Regions from separate parts of the Metabacillus sediminis genome, predicted to be linked through region 1. Evidence: riboswitches for the same ligand, from Rfam matches in the RefSeq annotation. Region 1 holds a riboswitch; the other holds the start of a gene.
The links. Region 1 has a riboswitch for lysine ahead of WCV65_RS17660 (amino acid permease). Riboswitches for the same ligand answer to the same signal wherever they lie in the genome.
Positions count from the first base shown of each region.

Region 2: it holds a riboswitch for lysine, as region 1 does, so the genes downstream of both, WCV65_RS14775 (aspartate kinase) here and WCV65_RS17660 (amino acid permease) in region 1, are expected to answer to the same signal.

Region 1 is NZ_CP147407.1:3,375,499-3,379,249, reverse strand. Features, by position in the region: gene WCV65_RS17665 (cation:dicarboxylase symporter family transporter) at 58-1,311, shown strand; gene WCV65_RS17660 (amino acid permease) at 1,385-2,818, opposite strand; lysine riboswitch at 2,938-3,114, opposite strand; gene tatA (twin-arginine translocase TatA/TatE family subunit) at 3,328-3,525, shown strand.
Region 2 is NZ_CP147407.1:2,833,765-2,837,515, reverse strand. Features, by position in the region: gene uvrC (excinuclease ABC subunit UvrC) at 1-994, shown strand, start outside; lysine riboswitch at 1,060-1,235, shown strand; gene WCV65_RS14775 (aspartate kinase) at 1,352-2,584, shown strand; gene WCV65_RS14770 (YslB family protein) at 2,623-3,078, opposite strand; gene WCV65_RS14765 (succinate dehydrogenase cytochrome b558 subunit) at 3,651-3,751, shown strand, end outside.

The DNA of each region.
Region 1 (3,751 bases):
TAGTTCCCAATTTCTTCTTTTTTTGGATTATTCATTACAGTAAAGGGGTTGTTCTATGTGAAGAAAATCAGTTTAGCATGGCAAATATTGATAGGTCTTGGGCTCGGTATTGCGGTAGGGGCTATTTTTTATGGTAACCCCACGGTCGTAAGCTACCTCCAGCCTATTGGAGATATCTTTCTGCGTTTAATTAAGATGATTGTTATTCCGATTGTCATTTCCAGTATTATTGTTGGAGTCGCGAGTGTTGGTGACACCAAAAAACTTGGAAAACTTGGCGGGAAAACAATTCTTTATTTTGAAATCATTACAACGATCGCCATTGTCATCGGTTTGCTTTCGGCTAATATTTTTCAGCCGGGTGCGGGAGTTGATAAGGATGGATTGGAAAAAACCGATATTTCAAGCTATGTTGATACGGCTGAAGGTGTAGAAAGTCACGGGATTGCCGATACATTCGTCAATATTGTACCTTCAAACATTTTTCAATCATTTGTAGAAGGGGACATGCTCGCAATTATCTTCTTCTCTGTTATGTTCGGTTTAGGTGTAGCAGCTATTGGAGATCGTGGAAAACCGGTTCTCGCATTCTTCCAGGGCGCAGCAGACACCATGTTTTATGTAACAAATCAAGTCATGAAGTTCGCACCATTTGGTGTATTTGCCCTTATTGGAATTACCGTTTCAAAGTTTGGACTTGATTCTTTAATACCACTTGGCAAGCTGATGATTTTAGTATACGCTACTATGATTTTCTTCGTTCTTGTCGTACTTGGCCTTACTGCAAAAATCGTTGGAGTAAACATTTTTCATATTATCAAGCTTCTGAAAGATGAACTGATCCTAGGATTTTCTACATCCAGTTCAGAAACGGTCCTTCCAAGGATTATGGAAAAAATGGAACGGTTCGGCTGTCCAAAAGCTATCACTTCCTTTGTCATCCCGACTGGATATTCCTTTAATCTAGATGGATCAACACTCTATCAGGCTCTTGCTGCCATTTTCATTGCCCAAATGTACGGCATTGATTTGTCCATCGCAGAGCAGCTGACTCTTATGCTTGTGCTTATGGTTACATCTAAAGGAATAGCGGGTGTACCTGGGGTTTCCTTCGTTGTTCTGCTTGCAACATTGGGAACTGTCGGAATTCCGGTTGAAGGTCTTGCCTTCATAGCAGGAATTGACCGTCTTCTTGATATGGGACGTACGGTAGTAAACATTGTAGGAAACTCTTTAGCAGCAGTTGTCATCTCGAAGTGGGAAGGTGAATTCAAGCCTGTACCGCTGGAGGAAGCAAGAAAGACAGCGTAAAAAAGAAGCTGGCACTGTGCCAGCTTCTTTTTTATGGCTTTTTTTCTATTTTTAACGTCATAAATTTGTATGTTTATTTCAAAGTCTCTGTGTCTGTATCAAGCTTCCCGCCTTCTTTTTTATTATTTCGGTTAAGCAGCGGATAAACGATAAACCCGACTAGGAATAAACCTATTCCCAGGAAAAATGTTTTTAAATCCGATGTGCCTGAGATGATAACATACACGCTGTACAAAAGGGCCAAGGAAGCAATGATTCCTTCTCTTACTCTTGAACCTTTCATTTCATTAAACGTCTCGCCCTTAATGACCAGCTTCAAATAATAAATAGATGAAACGAGGTACGGAATTAAGTAAGCGAGTGTTGCAGAGGTAGTAAGGAACGTATAAGCCTCACTGATCGTTCCGGATATTACAGAGAAAATAAACAGCTGGGACATAATGTTTGTAATCGTAAGGGAAACAATAGGACTGCCCTTTTTATTGTTTTTACCAAACGCGGCAGGGAAAATTCCTGATTTAGCTGCCTGGTAGGCTACTTCCGAACTCATTAAAATCCATCCTAAAGTAGAACCGAACAAGGAAACCAATGCTAGCACCGCCATCGCAATCCCGCCGCCGTCTCCAATGAAAAGAGACAGTACATCAACAAACGGTTTATCAGACTGCATAAGTTCTTCTCTTGGAATAACGCCCATAGTCAGCAAGGTGGTAATCATATAAATGGTCAATGCTACAAACAATCCGAAGATGGTCGCTTTTTTGACATCTGCCTGTGAACGGGCGCGTCCCGACAGGATCACAGCGGATTCAATCCCAACGAAGGCCCAAAGTGTAGAAACAGCAGCAAGCTGAACTTGTTTGAAGAGTCCCTGCGGTTCACCTGAAGCAGATTGTACATCGAAATACCATTTCCCCGTAGAAGCACCCTGAAAAGCAAACAGAGCCGCCCCGATGAATAGCATAAAACCAATTACTTTCGAAGCTGTTGCGGCAAAATTTAACCGGCCTGCAGCATTTAAATTATTAACCAATATGGTATGAGTGCCCCACAGCAAAATTGTACATACAGCAAATGTAAGAAGTCTGCCTTTTTCAAAATCCTGTGATCCGATGGTGAAAAGAACGGCAGGATCCTTCATAACCGGAAGAAACGTTGATAAATAGCCTGCAAAGCTGGTAATGATGGCTACGTTGCTGATCCAGTTCGCCACCCAATAACCCCAAACCATACTAAACCCAGCTATTTTACCGTTTTTTTCAGATTTGAACATAGCCTTTGCATAGCTTTGCGGTCCGCCGGTGAGTTCAGGTTTTCTCATGGAAAGATTTCCAAACACGAAGGCAATCATTAATACCCCAATACCTGTAACCAGCCAGGCGGAGGCTGCCCCCATCGGACTTGCCATTTGAGCAAGCGTGCTCGGAAGCATGAATATACCGGATCCGACCATATTTCCGATAACAAATGCGGAAAGAAGCCAGAAGCCCCATTTTTTTTGTTCCATATTATAAATCCTCCTATTTCTTTATGTTACTTATCTTGAGGAAGACAGATGAGATTATGTACAAAATAAAAACGCATGGAGCAATCCATGCGTTTTGTATACATAGTCGCCTCAACCTATCTCCTGATAGCGCTCCGCGGATGAAGACTGCGGCAGTCCTGTACTTATTTAATACAGGCCCAGCAAATCTGAATGTTGGTTCAAATTGCTTCGGCACCTTTTCCTTTCAGCAGTCATCACTAGCCCCAACGGCTTCTGACTAATTACTCATAATTGGTGCAACCTCTACCTCACCGAGATATAGAGTGAGGATTTTGACGTATTTAATTGCGATTCTTGAAAATAATAAATGATTTTCTTTATACCGTCAACAGGTAAAGAAGAATTCCTTATAATCCCTTGAATTAAGCGAACAATTAGATTTTTCCTAGAATTAACTTGGAATTCTTAATGGTATCCCCTATAATTTAGGCAAGAGTGACAAACTGTAACACAAAGGGGTTATTTAGATGGGCAGTTTGGGGTTTGGAGAAATTTTATTGATTTTAGTCGTAGCATTGCTGTTATTTGGACCGAAAAAACTGCCGGAGCTTGGAAAAGCGGCGGGCAGAACACTTCGTGAATTTAAAAATGCTACACGAGGTATGATGGAAGAAGACGACGATAAGGCAGCGGCTAAAAAGACAGAAGAACAGGCACGTCCATGATGAATTTACAGCTTGCTTAGGCAGGCTGTTTTATTTTGCTCTGAATGCTCTTAAGCCGATTGGCTATTGCAGAGCCCTCATTTAGATGAGAGGTGGAAACCCCCCCTCCCATAGAGGGGAAATATAGAACTGGAGCATGTTAAAATAATTCCATTATGTGGAGCGAACGTTGTGGATATGCAGTCTATGCAGGAATAAATTGATAATTGCAAAATAGTAAACTATT
Region 2 (3,751 bases), 540 kb from region 1:
GGTATTTTTCGTGCGTCAGGGGAAACTGATTGAACGGGATGTTTCAATGTTTCCTATTTATAATGAACCGGATGAAGAATTTTTAACTTTCCTTGGGCAATTTTATCAGCAGAGCAGTCATTTTCTTCCGAAAGAAATCATGATTCCCGATAGCGCAGATGCAGCTATGGCTGAGCAGCTTTTGAATATTCGTGCTCTGCAGCCTAAGCGTGGAGCGAAGAAGGATTTACTGATGCTTGCCCATAAAAATGCCAAAATTGCTCTTGGGGAAAAGTTCTCTCTTATTGAACGGGATGAAGAGCGGACGATTAAGGCGATTGAAAATTTAGGGGAGAAGCTCGGGATTGCTGTGCCGATCCGGATTGAAGCTTTTGATAACTCCAACATCCAAGGCTCTGATCCTGTTTCTGCGATGATCGTTTTTATCGATGGAAAACCGGCGAAAAAGGAGTACAGGAAATATAAAATCCGCACTGTAACAGGTCCGGATGATTATGAGTCGATGAGAGAGGTAGTAAGGAGAAGGTATACCCGTGCATTAAAGGAAAATCTGCCGCTGCCGGACCTGATCGTAATTGATGGGGGTAAGGGCCAGATTTCTGCAGCTAAGGATGTGCTTGAAAATGAACTGGCGCTGGAAATTCCCGTTGCCGGTCTTGTAAAGGATGACAAGCATCGCACGTCCAATCTCATGCTTGGAGATCCTCTTGAACTGATTCAGCTGGAACGGAATTCACAGGAATTTTACCTGCTTCAGCGAATTCAGGATGAGGTTCACCGATTTGCGATCACCTTTCATCGGCAAGTGCGAGGGAAAAATGCAATCCAATCTATCTTGGATGAGATTCCAGGCATTGGGGAAAAGCGGAGGAAGATGCTGCTTAAGCATTTTGGATCCGTTAAAAAAATGAAGGAAGCTACTGTTGATCAGATCAAGGAAGCGGGAGTACCTTATGCAACCGCAGAGCTAATCTATGAAAAATTAAAAGAATAAGCTTGTGCTTTCCTGAAACCTTTGCTACAATACAAACTAATTTAATACGGTCGTTTAGTTCGTTAAATGACGATAGAGGTGCGAACTTCAATAGTAAGCATAAACAGGAAAATGGTTTCCGTTTACTTATGCTGAAAGGGGAGCGTCGCCGAAGAAGAAAGGGTGCCATTGCTGTTTCTTCTGGTTTTGCATTGAATAAATGCAGGGCTGTCAAGATTAATCTTGGAGAGCTATCTCATTGTATGAATGAAGAATTTTTTCGTTTATGCAAGCAATGAGATGTCTGTCTCATTGCTTTTTATTTTGGCCTCTAACGTTTGAACTTGCGATTTACTTTGACCAAAGGAGCGATAACGCGTGGGACTGATCGTGCAAAAATTCGGCGGAACATCCGTGGGATCTGTAGAAAGAATTTTGAATGTTGCAAACAGGGTGATTCAGGAAAAGGAGAACGGTCATGACATCGTGGTAGTGGTGTCGGCAATGGGAAAAACAACGGATCAGCTCGTTTCACTGGCAGGAGAAATTACGTCGAAACCAAGCAAGAGAGAAATGGATATGCTGCTGACAACCGGCGAGCAGGTCACGATTTCGCTATTAACAATGGCTCTTCAGGAAAGAGGGTATGAAGCGGTTTCCTATACAGGCGGACAGGCGGGCATTTTAACCGAATCCCGTCATGGGAATGCCAGAATTACAAATATTGAGGATGATCGGATCTCAAATGATCTCGCTCACGGGAGAATTGTGGTTGCTGCCGGCTTTCAGGGGAAAGATGAGAACGGAGAAATTACAACACTCGGACGCGGAGGCTCGGATACAACTGCAGTTGCACTGGCTGCCGCTCTTAAAGCAGATAAGTGCGATATCTATACAGACGTAACCGGTGTATACACAACAGATCCGCGCTACATTCAGGGAGCGAGGAAGCTTGCAGGGATTTCCTATGATGAGATGCTTGAGCTTGCTAATCTTGGAGCTGGTGTTCTTCATCCGAGAGCAGTTGAATTTGCAAAAAATTATCAAGTTGCATTAGAAGTGCGTTCCAGTATGCATGATGAACGCGGAACGCTAATCGAGGAGGAAAGTACGTTGGAAGAAAATTTAATTGTTAAAGGGATTGCATTTGAGGATCAGGTTACGAGAGTATCAGTATGCGGTCTTCCGAATGACTTAAGTACGCTTTCTACCATTTTCACTACACTTGCAGAGAATGGCGTGAATGTAGATATCATTATTCAGAGTGTGACAGATAAAGAGAATGCGTCTATTTCTTTCTCCGTTAAAACAAACGATCTTGAAGAAACGATTGACGTGCTTGAAACGCATAAAGGCAAAATAAAATTTAAAAAAATTGAGTCTGAAAAAGGTCTTTCGAAGGTTTCCATTGTTGGCTCTGGAATGGTTTCCAATCCAGGTGTGGCAGCAGGAATGTTCTCTGTTCTGGCAAAAGAAGGCATTCAGGTAAAGATGGTTAGTACTTCTGAAATAAAGGTGTCAACTGTAGTTGAACAGGAGGATATGGTCCGTGCAGTAGAAGCGCTGCATGAAGCATTCGAACTGTCTGGCCAAAAAGCACCCGTAAGATAATGAAAAAACAGGCACCCGAGGGTTTGCCTGTTTTTTGCTTACTCAGTAATCATGTCTTTTTTATCCCATTTTACAGTCAGAATTACTTTTCCGGCCCGGCGTTTCACCTGCTCAAAGCTTTCAGCGGCATGCTTGCCGATTGTTTGCACCTGTTCTGCAATAAATCCGGCTTCCAGCTGAAAGGATGGCTCCTTTTTCGATTGAAAGCGCAGCTGAATGATGTCTGATGATAATTCAAATTCCATTTCACCCTGTTTCTTATGTACGAGAGATAAGGTTCCCCAGCCTGCTTGTGTAAAAAACTGAGGAAGTTCTTCTACAGCTTCCAGCGGGTAATGCCTGGCAAGCTTTCTGCCAGCCCAATAAAGCATGGACTGATACTCCTGTCCGAGGATTTCGGGAAGCAGGATTTCACGAAGCAGCTCATGGCCAAAAGCAGGGACGCTCAAATCCTCAAATGCTCCAGCCTCTACCTGATTACGGATACTTTTCATATTCTTTCCCCTCTTTCTAAGCCCATTATATATCAGAGAGGGGGGGATTAACATGAAATAAAAGGAAGATTAGCAGAGCAGCGTGCATCAATGGAGAGTTCTCGTCTATAAGCTAAGAAACACTCTTGTTTTATAGCCATTTTAAGTTTGGATGACAATTTTACAGCAAGGACCAAAAGTTTATATACATATTTTTTTCTGTATTTCAATATATTAATAAAATTAATTTTGTAAAAATCCATAACAATTCCGAAAATTATAATTTATGAACACGTTTTCTTGACGCTCTATAATGTTAGGAGTAAAATGAATTTGTCACATTTTATCAGTTATTATTAAGGTGGAACAGCGATTAGTTAAAAGTTTCCAACTGCTCAATGCCAGATTGAGATACTTGCTTCCTGATCTTGCAGGTGAAGGAAAAGCCAGCGATTTCAGGAAATATTTTGGGGTAAAATGCTATTTTAATAGCTTGCCAGTAACTAATCCTCTCGTGTTCCGGGCTGAAAAATGGGGATAAGAGAAACCCGATAAAAAATTAGAACGAACTTTGATTAGGGGGTAAAGGATTTATGGCTGGAAATAAGGAGTTTGCGCTGCGCAGACTGCACTCGCTGCTGGGGGTTATTCCTGTAGGAATCTTCCTGATTCAGCATCTTGTGGTTAACAACTT